2 regions of the Aeromonas intestinalis genome follow, and region 1 is predicted to be linked to the other one. Evidence: riboswitches for the same ligand, from Rfam matches in the RefSeq annotation. Region 1 holds a riboswitch; the other holds the start of a gene.
What was found. A riboswitch is a leader RNA that binds a small molecule or an ion and turns the genes downstream of it on or off. The one in region 1 is predicted to bind lysine.
Positions count from the first base shown of each region.

Region 2: linked by a shared signal. The riboswitch ahead of ACW5W7_RS04515 (Na+/H+ antiporter NhaC family protein) and the one ahead of lysC (lysine-sensitive aspartokinase 3) in region 1 are both predicted to bind lysine.

Region 1 covers NZ_JBSTYK010000011.1:140,693-145,110, forward strand. The annotation lists partial or broken gene ACW5W7_RS15280 (hypothetical protein) at 169-1,236, shown strand; gene lysC (lysine-sensitive aspartokinase 3) at 1,355-2,707, opposite strand; lysine riboswitch at 2,794-3,015, opposite strand; gene argA (amino-acid N-acetyltransferase) at 3,147-4,418, opposite strand, start outside.
Region 2 covers NZ_JBSTYK010000003.1:45,492-49,909, forward strand. The annotation lists gene ACW5W7_RS04510 (thymidine kinase) at 1-166, opposite strand, end outside; gene ACW5W7_RS04515 (Na+/H+ antiporter NhaC family protein) at 253-1,833, opposite strand; lysine riboswitch at 1,920-2,091, opposite strand; gene ACW5W7_RS04520 (H-NS family histone-like protein) at 2,414-2,821, shown strand; gene ACW5W7_RS04525 (cob(I)yrinic acid a,c-diamide adenosyltransferase) at 2,888-3,451, opposite strand; gene ACW5W7_RS04530 (DUF3820 family protein) at 3,448-3,678, opposite strand; gene queE (7-carboxy-7-deazaguanine synthase QueE) at 3,680-4,351, opposite strand; gene queC (7-cyano-7-deazaguanine synthase QueC) at 4,407-4,418, opposite strand, start outside.

The DNA.
Region 1 (4,418 bases):
AATTTAATGACCGAAAGATGAATATTGTGTGACTGTATTGACTTGCAAATTGTGATCCCGATCCAGAGGCCGGATTGATTCTGTGATGAAAACGGCATCATGAGCGTTTGCCGCTGGTTTGCCTCTGTCTTGCTGCTTAGTCTCTCAATAACGGTCGGAGGTACATGTATGAATCCTAAGGTTGCGGCACGTCAGGCAAGGCTGCTCCAGATGCTGGAGCGCAAAGAGGAGATCCGGATCGGGCGTGAACGCGACTGTCCCCAGCCATTGGCCCAATTGCTCAAGCTGACCGAGGATCACCCTGATGTGCTCAGGGTCTATCGCCACGGCCTCACCGCCGAAGTGTTTCATCTGAAAGTCGAGGGTCATCACTGGTGCCTCAAGCGGCGCAGGGCCGACTCCCTGGTGGCCAATGTGGACGGTCAGACCGCCTTCTTGACCGAGCTGGAGCGGCGCCGGGAGATTGAAACCCTGCGAGAGTTGCACCCCACCATCCTCTCCCACGTGGTCTGCACCTGCTTCGGTTCGGCCCGGGCCGGGGTGCTGGTCTCCCCCTGGCTCAGGGGGGATCCCGTCAAGACCCTGAACCGGCGCAATCTGGCGCAGATGCTGGCGGTGCAGGCGGAGCTGGCCCGCTGGGGCTGGTTTGACTGGGATCCGAGCCCGGGCAACCTGCTCGATGACGGCCAGCAGATCTCGGTGTTCGACTTTGGTTACATGTGGCCCTTCGATCCCCGCCACGAATTCAACTCCAACGGCCTGTCCGATCCCGAGTTTCATGTACCCGAGCGGCTGGAGACCCGTACCCTCTCCGGTCTCTGGCTGGACGAGGCGGATCCCCTGCCGCTGTTTCACCACTGGCGCACCCTCTGCCTCGCCTGGGCCACGGACGAGTTGCAATACCTGCACCGGGAAGGGGCCAATCCCGCCGTGCTGGCCCGGATGCAGGCGCTGCTGGCGCGCTGGCGCACCGCCCTCGAGAGTGACGAAGCGCTGGCGGCCAACTGGTGGCAGGATATGTATCGCAGCCATCGGCTCGATATCGACGACGATCTCGGCGGCAAGAGCTGCGGCCCCCTCACGTTGCGTCGTCTCGACTGGCTGGAGAGGGCGGTGCGGGATCACTATCCATCCCTCGCAGCCAGCCTGAGCGACGAAGAGGCCGGGCTCGGTCAGCAGGGCTTGCTCGCGCGGCTCGCGGCTTTGCGCGACCCCATCAGGGAGCATCTGCTGCCACAGGCCGTCCAGGCTTTCGCCCTACTCGGGGCGCCCCCCCGGGGTTTCCCCTTCACAAAACCCTCACGGGGGCCCGGGGCCCCCTCTTCTTGTTGATGGAGGATTGTCGTCATTGGGCTCAGTCGAGCAGCTCCTGATGGAGACGGTTGACGATGTGGCCCGCCTCGCTCTCTTTGACCAGGAAGCAGAGGTTATGGGCGCTGGCGCCGTAGCAGATCATGCGGATATTGTGCTCGCGGATGGCATCAAATACCCGGCTGCCGACCCCGGCTGCCTCACTCATGCGGTTGCCGATGAGGGCCACCAGTGCAAGATCCGTTTCCACTTCGACCTTGCACAACTGCCCCAGCTCCGCCAGCACCTTGTCGCCGAGGATGGGTTCGCCGTTGCTCTGGCTGCCGGTGTGATCCAGGGTGAGCGACACGCTCACTTCGGAGGTGGTGATGAGATCCACCGAGATGCGATGGCGCGCCAGGATGCCGAACACTTCGGCCAAAAAGCCGTAGGCGTGGAACATGTTGAGGCTGTGCAGGGTGACCAGCACCTGGGAGCGGCGCAGGGCCACGGCCCGGAACAGCGGGTTGGTGGTGGTGCTGGCGCGGATCCAGGTGCCGCCTGCAGCCGGATCCTTGGCGGAGCCGACGAAGACCGGAATGTCCTGGCGCAGGGCCGGCTGCAGGGTGGCCGGATGCAGTACCTTGGCGCCGAAGGTGGCCATCTCGGCCGCCTCCACGAAGCTGATTTCGGGAATGGGGCGGGCCCGGGTGACGAGGCGCGGATCCGTGGTGTAGATGCCGGGCACGTCGGTCCAGATCTCAATGCTGCTGGCATCCAGCGCCTCGGCCAGCAGGGCCGCGCTGTAGTCGGAGCCCCCGCGTCCCAGGGTGGTGGTACGGCCGTCGCCGTCGGCGCCGATGAAGCCCTGGGTGATGACCAGGCTGTCGCCAAGCAGGGGCCCCAGGCTGGCCTGGCAGAGAGTGCGGGTGGCGGCGAGATCCACGCTCGCCTTGCCAAAGCGGCTGTCGGTGCGCATCAGCTGGCGCGCATCCTGCCACTGGGCCTTGACGCCGCGCTGGTGCAGCAGCTCGGTAAAGAGGCGAGTCGACATCAGTTCACCGCAGGCGATGAGCCTGTCGGCGAGTTCAGCGTCCGTGTGCAACTGGGCCTGACGGGCCATGGTCCGGATCTCGGCGAGCTGAGCGTGGATGATGGCGCTCACATCGCCGGGTTCCCCCAGCGCCGTCAGTATGGCTTGCTGAATGTCGGCGAGCCGGGCGAGCTGGGCATCCTGACCCGCCTCGTCCAGTTCCCCTTGCGCCAGACTCACCAGCAGGTTGGTGACGCCGGCGCTGGCACTCAGCACCACCACCCGGGTCGCCGGATTGGCCAGTACCACGTCGGCACAATGGTTCATGGCCGCGGCATCGGCGACACTGGTTCCGCCGAACTTGGCGACGTTGATCTGGCTCATAACATACTCCTGTCTCAAGGTGAAAATCCGGTTTCAGCAGGCAAAAGAGAGGAGGAGGCGATAAATGGCAGGAAAACACGAGGGTCCCGGCCAGAAGCACTCCATCCGCGGTGCCCATCCCACAGACATCCTGATGGATGCCTGTGGGATGCACACGACCGATGACAACCCGGGGGATTCAGCCCCCGCAGCCGACGTGGTGGTCTCCAGCGACCCGCCTCGTCTCGGCGCTGCTCCCCCTGACCCAAGTTCACCGGACGCTGGCGTCCTCCCTTGGGCTGCCTGGGCAGCGCTCCTCTTCTGGTGCCACCCTGAGGTGGCGTGCATGTAGAAATACCCTGCACTGGAATGCACTGTCAATCGAGTTTGCAAAAAAATCAACAATCGACAGGAACCAGGCACAAGATCAATCAGTTAGCTAAATGCTTCGTACAAAGAGTTACGCGATTGTCTTGGACAATACCTTGGATCTGCGCTGCCAGTTGTAGAAGCGCTGGCGTGCCACCGGCAAGTCTTCCACCTCCAGCGGCTCGAAGCCCCGTTCCCGGAACCAGTGAATGGAGCGGGTGGTGAGCACGAACAGACGCTCGATGCCGAGCCGTTTGGCCCGCTCGGCCACCTTGGCGATCAGCTGATCTCCACGGTTGGAGTTGCGGTAATCCGGGTGGATGGCGACGCAGGCCATCTCGGCCATGGCCTCCTCCATGAAGCAGTAGAGGGCGGCGCAGCCGATGATGAGACCGTCCCGCTCGATGATGGTGAACTTGTCGATCTCCATCTCCAGTTGCTCGCGGGAGCGGCGCACCAGTATGCCTTCCTCTTCCAGCGGGCGAATGAGATCCAGGATGCCGCCGATGTCCTCGATGGCGGCGGCCCGCGCCCGCTCGGCACTTTCGCGCACTATCTGGGTGCCGAGGCCGTCACGGCTGAACAGCTCCTGCAGCATGGCGCCGTCATCCTGATAGCTCACCAGGTGGGAGCGGGGAACGCCGCCGCGACACGAAGCGATGGCCGCGCGCAGGTAACGGGCGGTGCCGGACATCTCTTCTCCCGCCTGCTCCAGCTCCACCAGGAGCTCTTCGGCCTGCTCGGGGAAGAGCTCGGAGATGGCCTCGCCGTGGCGGTCCATGACCCCCTGGGTGCTGCTGAAACAGATGAGCTTGTCGGCCTTGAGATCCACCGCGACCCGCCGCGCCACCTCTTCCGAGCTCAGGTTGAAGCTCTCGCCGGTGACCGAGCAGCCGATGGGGGAGATGAGCACCATGGCCTGCTGATCCAGCTGGCGACGGATCCCCTCCACATCGATGCGGCGCACCCGGCCGCTGTGGCAGTAGTCGACGCCATCCTCCACCCCGAGCGGCTGGGCGGTGACGAAGTTGCCACTCACCACGCTCAGGCGTGCCCCCTGCATGGGGGTGTTGGCGATCCCCATGGAGAGCTGGGCCGTGATGTCGTACTGCAGCCCGCCACACACCTGTTTGATGAGGTCGAAGCTCTGATCGTCGGTGACCCGGATGCGCTTGTGGTACTGCGCCTCGATGCCGGCCCGGGCCAGCGCCTCGTCGTTCTGCGGGCGGGAGCCGAACACCAGTACCAGCCGGATGCCGAGGGTCTGCAACAGGGCGATGTCGGTGACGATGTTGGCAAAGTTGGGGTGGCAGATGGCTTCGCCCCCCATCATCAGCACGAAGGTGGCGCCTCTGTGCACGTT
Region 2 (4,418 bases), on a different contig from region 1:
CCAAGCCTACTCTTGCACTGATCACCCCGGTTCCGAAGCGATCGTCGATGACCGGCGTCATGGCCAGCGGAACCATGCCTCGCTCCAGGTAGTTGAAGTGCGCCTGAATAAGCTGGGTCGACTTGCCCGAGTTCATGGTGGCGAATTTGTAGTGCAGTGAAGCCATGGTACTGTTCCGAAACTGAATTTATGGGGCGCATGCTAACCAATGCCCCCGCCAAAACCAAGGGGCCCGTGGGCCCCTTGTTTAATTTATGCGACTGCCAGCGCTCTCGCCTGCCGCGCCTTGCGCAGGTGATAGCTGGAGAAGATGACAAACCAGAGGGCACTGACGGTGAAGCCTGCCAGTACGGAGTGCATCAGCCCCATCACCAGGTAGCCCATGGCCGCGCCGAAGGCGATGGCAAGGGCGTAGGGCAGCTGGGTCATCACGTGATCGATGTGATGGCAGCCGGCGCCGGTGGCCGACAGTATGCTGGTGCTGGAGATGGGGGAGCTGTGATCCCCGAACACCGAGCCCGCCAGCACGGCGGCCAGCATGGGCAGCATCAGGGCCACATCGCTCGCGGCCGCCATGTCACCGGCCAGCGGCAGCATGATGCCGAAGGTGCCCCAGCTGGTGCCGGTGGCAAACGCCATGGCGCAGGAGAGCACGAACACCACGGCGGGCAACACTTCCACCGGCAGGTTGCCGTTGGCCATGGAAGCCAGGTACTTGCCGGTCTCCACGTCACGCACCACGGCACCGATGGTCCAGGCGAACAGCAGGATGTTGATGGCGGGCAGCATGGCCATCACGCCTTGCGGCGCTGCCTTCATCCAGTTCTTGGCACCCAGCTTGAGGCGCATGGCCAAGCCGATGGAGACCACCAGGCTGCACAGGGCGCCATAGACCAGGGAGGAGCCGACATTGGTATTCTCGAACGAGCCGAGCACGCTGAAGGGTTCACCCTTGCTGGCCAGCACGGCGGCACCGGAGTCAATCATGAAGTAGACGGTGGCCAGAGTCAGGGTCAGGATCGGCAGCACCATGTCGATCATGCCGCCGTTGCTCTCCTCGGGGCACTCCATGTCCAGACCGATGGGTCGGCCCTTGGACTCATCCCACAGCTTGCCCTCCAGGGCCCACTGCTCGTGCTGGCGCATGGAGCCGATGTCGAGCTGGAAGGCGATCACCACCAGCACCATGATCAGGGTGAACACGGCGTAGAGGTTCATGGGGATCATCTCGACGAAGGCGGAGATGGGGCTCTGATCCGTCAGGCCATGGGCCGCCATGATGCCGCCCACCAGGGCGATGATGTAGGCCCCCCAGGAGGAGATGGGCATCAGCACGCAGACCGGCGCTGCGGTGGAGTCCAGCAGATAGGCCAGCTTGGCGCGGGAGATCTGGAAGCGATCGGTGACCGGACGGCAGATGGCCCCCACCGACAGGCTGTGGAAGAAGTCATCGATGAAGAAGGCGAACACCATCATGCCGGTCAGCGCCTTGGCCCCCTTGCGGGTCTTGGCGCGTTTCGCGGCCCACTCTGCGAAGGCGCGAGTGGCACCGGAGACGCTCATCAGGCTGATGAGGCCACCCAGCAGCAGCATGAACAGGATCATGTTCACGTTGTCACGATTCAATGCGCCATCGACCCAGAAGATCTTGAGCACGGTGTTCAGCATGTAATGCAGGGAAGCGAGGGGGTCAAACTGATTGAGCAGCAGGCTGCCCGCAATGATACCCACCCCCAGCGACACCAGGACGCGGCGGGTGATGATAGCCAATGCGACGGCCAGCAAGGGGGGAACGATAGACCAACCGGAGTCGGCGTAGTGAACGATGTCCATGATCTCTTTGCACCTAAAGACAGCAGGTGGAGATCTACCGAGAGGATAAAGAAACAAAACCCATGGGGAGGTAATACTCCTCAGCCCCTTCAGGTAGCGCTCCATAGTGGATGACTATGGCAGTCCTGCACCTGTTCGATGCAGAACCAGCAACCCGGTATGATGGCCTGGTCACTTCGGCGCCGACTCCTTTCCTCGAGCATCGCAGGCATCACCCTCCGCTCGGTTACTCATAGGCAGCGCGCCTCTACTTAAAGGTATTCGGGGCACATTTTATCGAGGCACGGTGTGATAGCAAGTTTTTTGATTAAAATTCAATGCGAGTATGGCGATGAATCGCGAAGGGGTAGTCAAATGGTTCACAAAAATCGATCCAGCCGACATTTTCATCTATCTGGAACTCATTTGAAGATTAATGACCGCCCATCGGGGCAATATATCGCCCCGCTATCTCGCCTGGCTTAATTTATATTTTCCCATAATTAATTCCGCGCGCTTGACTTGATGGCGAGCCCCCCTATAAATTAACGAAAATAGCTTTTCATCCCCCCTGTATATTTCTGCTCGCGTGGTAGCCAATATGAACGAATTTCTGAAAGTGCTGTTGAATATCCGTAGTCTGCGGGCGACCTGCCGTGAACTGACGCTGGAACAATTGGAAGAAGGTCTGGAAAAACTCACCACCATCGTCACCGAACGCCAGCAGGATGAATCTGCCGACCGTCAGGCGCGGGAAGAACATCAACGTAAAATTGCCGAATATGCCGAAATGCTGAAAGCGGCCGGCATTGACCCCGCCGAATTGGTAGGCACAGTGGCCGTCGATTCCCCCAAAGCCGGTAAAAGCAAACGTGCCCCCCGCCCCGCCAAATATCGCTATCTCGATGACAACGGCGTGGAAAAAACCTGGACCGGTCAGGGTCGCATGCCCTCCACCATTGCCAAGGCCGTGGCCGAAGGTAAATCCGTGGAAGCGTTCGCCATCTGAAAACAGCGCGACCCTTGCAATAAAAAACCTCGCCATGGCGAGGTTTTTTATTGTCCCGAATCTGGCCTAGCCGCGATCTGCGGCCTTGACCCAGAGCACCTCGGGCGTGCCGGTACAGACGAGCAGATACCGCGCCACCGTGAAGAACCAGTCGCTCAGCCGGTTCAGATAGGGCAAGACCGCCGGGTTGACCTGCTCGGTGCGACTCAGGCCCAGCAGCAACCGCTCGCAGCGGCGGGTCAGGGTACGCACCACATGGGCCTGGGCCGCCGCCCGGGAGCCGCTTGGCAAAATGAAATTATGCAGCGCAGGCAACTTGGCGCTGTAGGCATCTATTTGCTGCTCGAGGCGCAATGTCCACTGCTCGCTGACCTGCCACAGTTCGCTATTTTGCGCCTCGCTGGAAAAGGCCAGCTCTCCTCCCAAGTCAAATAACTCCTGCTGCAGCAATATCAGCTCGGCCAGCAGGGTTTTCTCCTGCTCGGGTATTTCGGCCATCAACAGACCTATCTGGGAATTTAACTCATCGATGGCGCCATAGGTCTCGACGCGCGGATCATCCTTGGCCAAACGGGAGCCATCGGCCAAGCGAGTGAGTCCCTTGTCCCCCTGCCGGGTATATATTCTCATGGCGACATCCTGTTAATAATGGGAATAATCATGGACTCCAGTCCATTGAGTTTTATCTCGTACGCCAGTGCCAATGACTGGCCCAGGGATCCTGCCGGAAAACCGGTGCGGGCCATCCACACCAGATAGGGCTCCGGAATATCGATGATACGCCGGCCCCGATATTTTCCGTAAGGCATCTGGTTTGCCAGGGTGAGCAATACCCGCTCGTCCGTGAGATTATCCATCTTAATCGATATTCAGATATTTGTGAGTCTGGATGGATAGTCGCCAATTGCGGGCGATACAGGTCGCCATGGCAAGTTCGGTGGCCCTCGGCTTCTGGCTGATGGGCTGCAAGGCAATCACCACATCGGGGCGTAGACTGGCGGTTGCCAGCAGGGCATCGAGCTCTTCGATGTGTCGCTCGGTCGCCACCGGGTGCTTGATCTCGTTCGCCCGCTCGAGCGCCGACACCAGTACAGGCAAGCCCCCCTTCATCCCGATCTTCGGGGAAACGGTGACCCAGGTCTGTGCATGGGTCAGGATCTCGCTGGTACCGCTGGTTTCGATCTGTACCTGGTAACCCGCATCCAGCAGGGCGCCCGAGAGCTCATGGAGATCGTAGAGGCAGGGCTCGCCACCGGTGATCACCACATGGCGCGCCTGGTAGCCCAGGGTCTCGAAGCTCTCGAGGATCGCCTCCGTGCTCATCTTGCTCCAGCCATCGCACTCGTTGGATCTGTCCAGCACCTCGCCTGGGCCCACTTCACGGGCCGGGTCCACCACCCAGGTGTGACGGGTATCGCACCAGGGGCAACCCACGGGGCACCCCTGCAGGCGCACGAAGATGGCGGGCAGGCCGGTGAAGACCCCCTCCCCCTGGATGGTCTGGAATATCTCGTTGATTGGGTAGTGCATGCTGGTCACGGCTTGTTGCAAAAGGCGCGGATTATACCCCAAACAGGGGCAAGACTCACAACCCGGT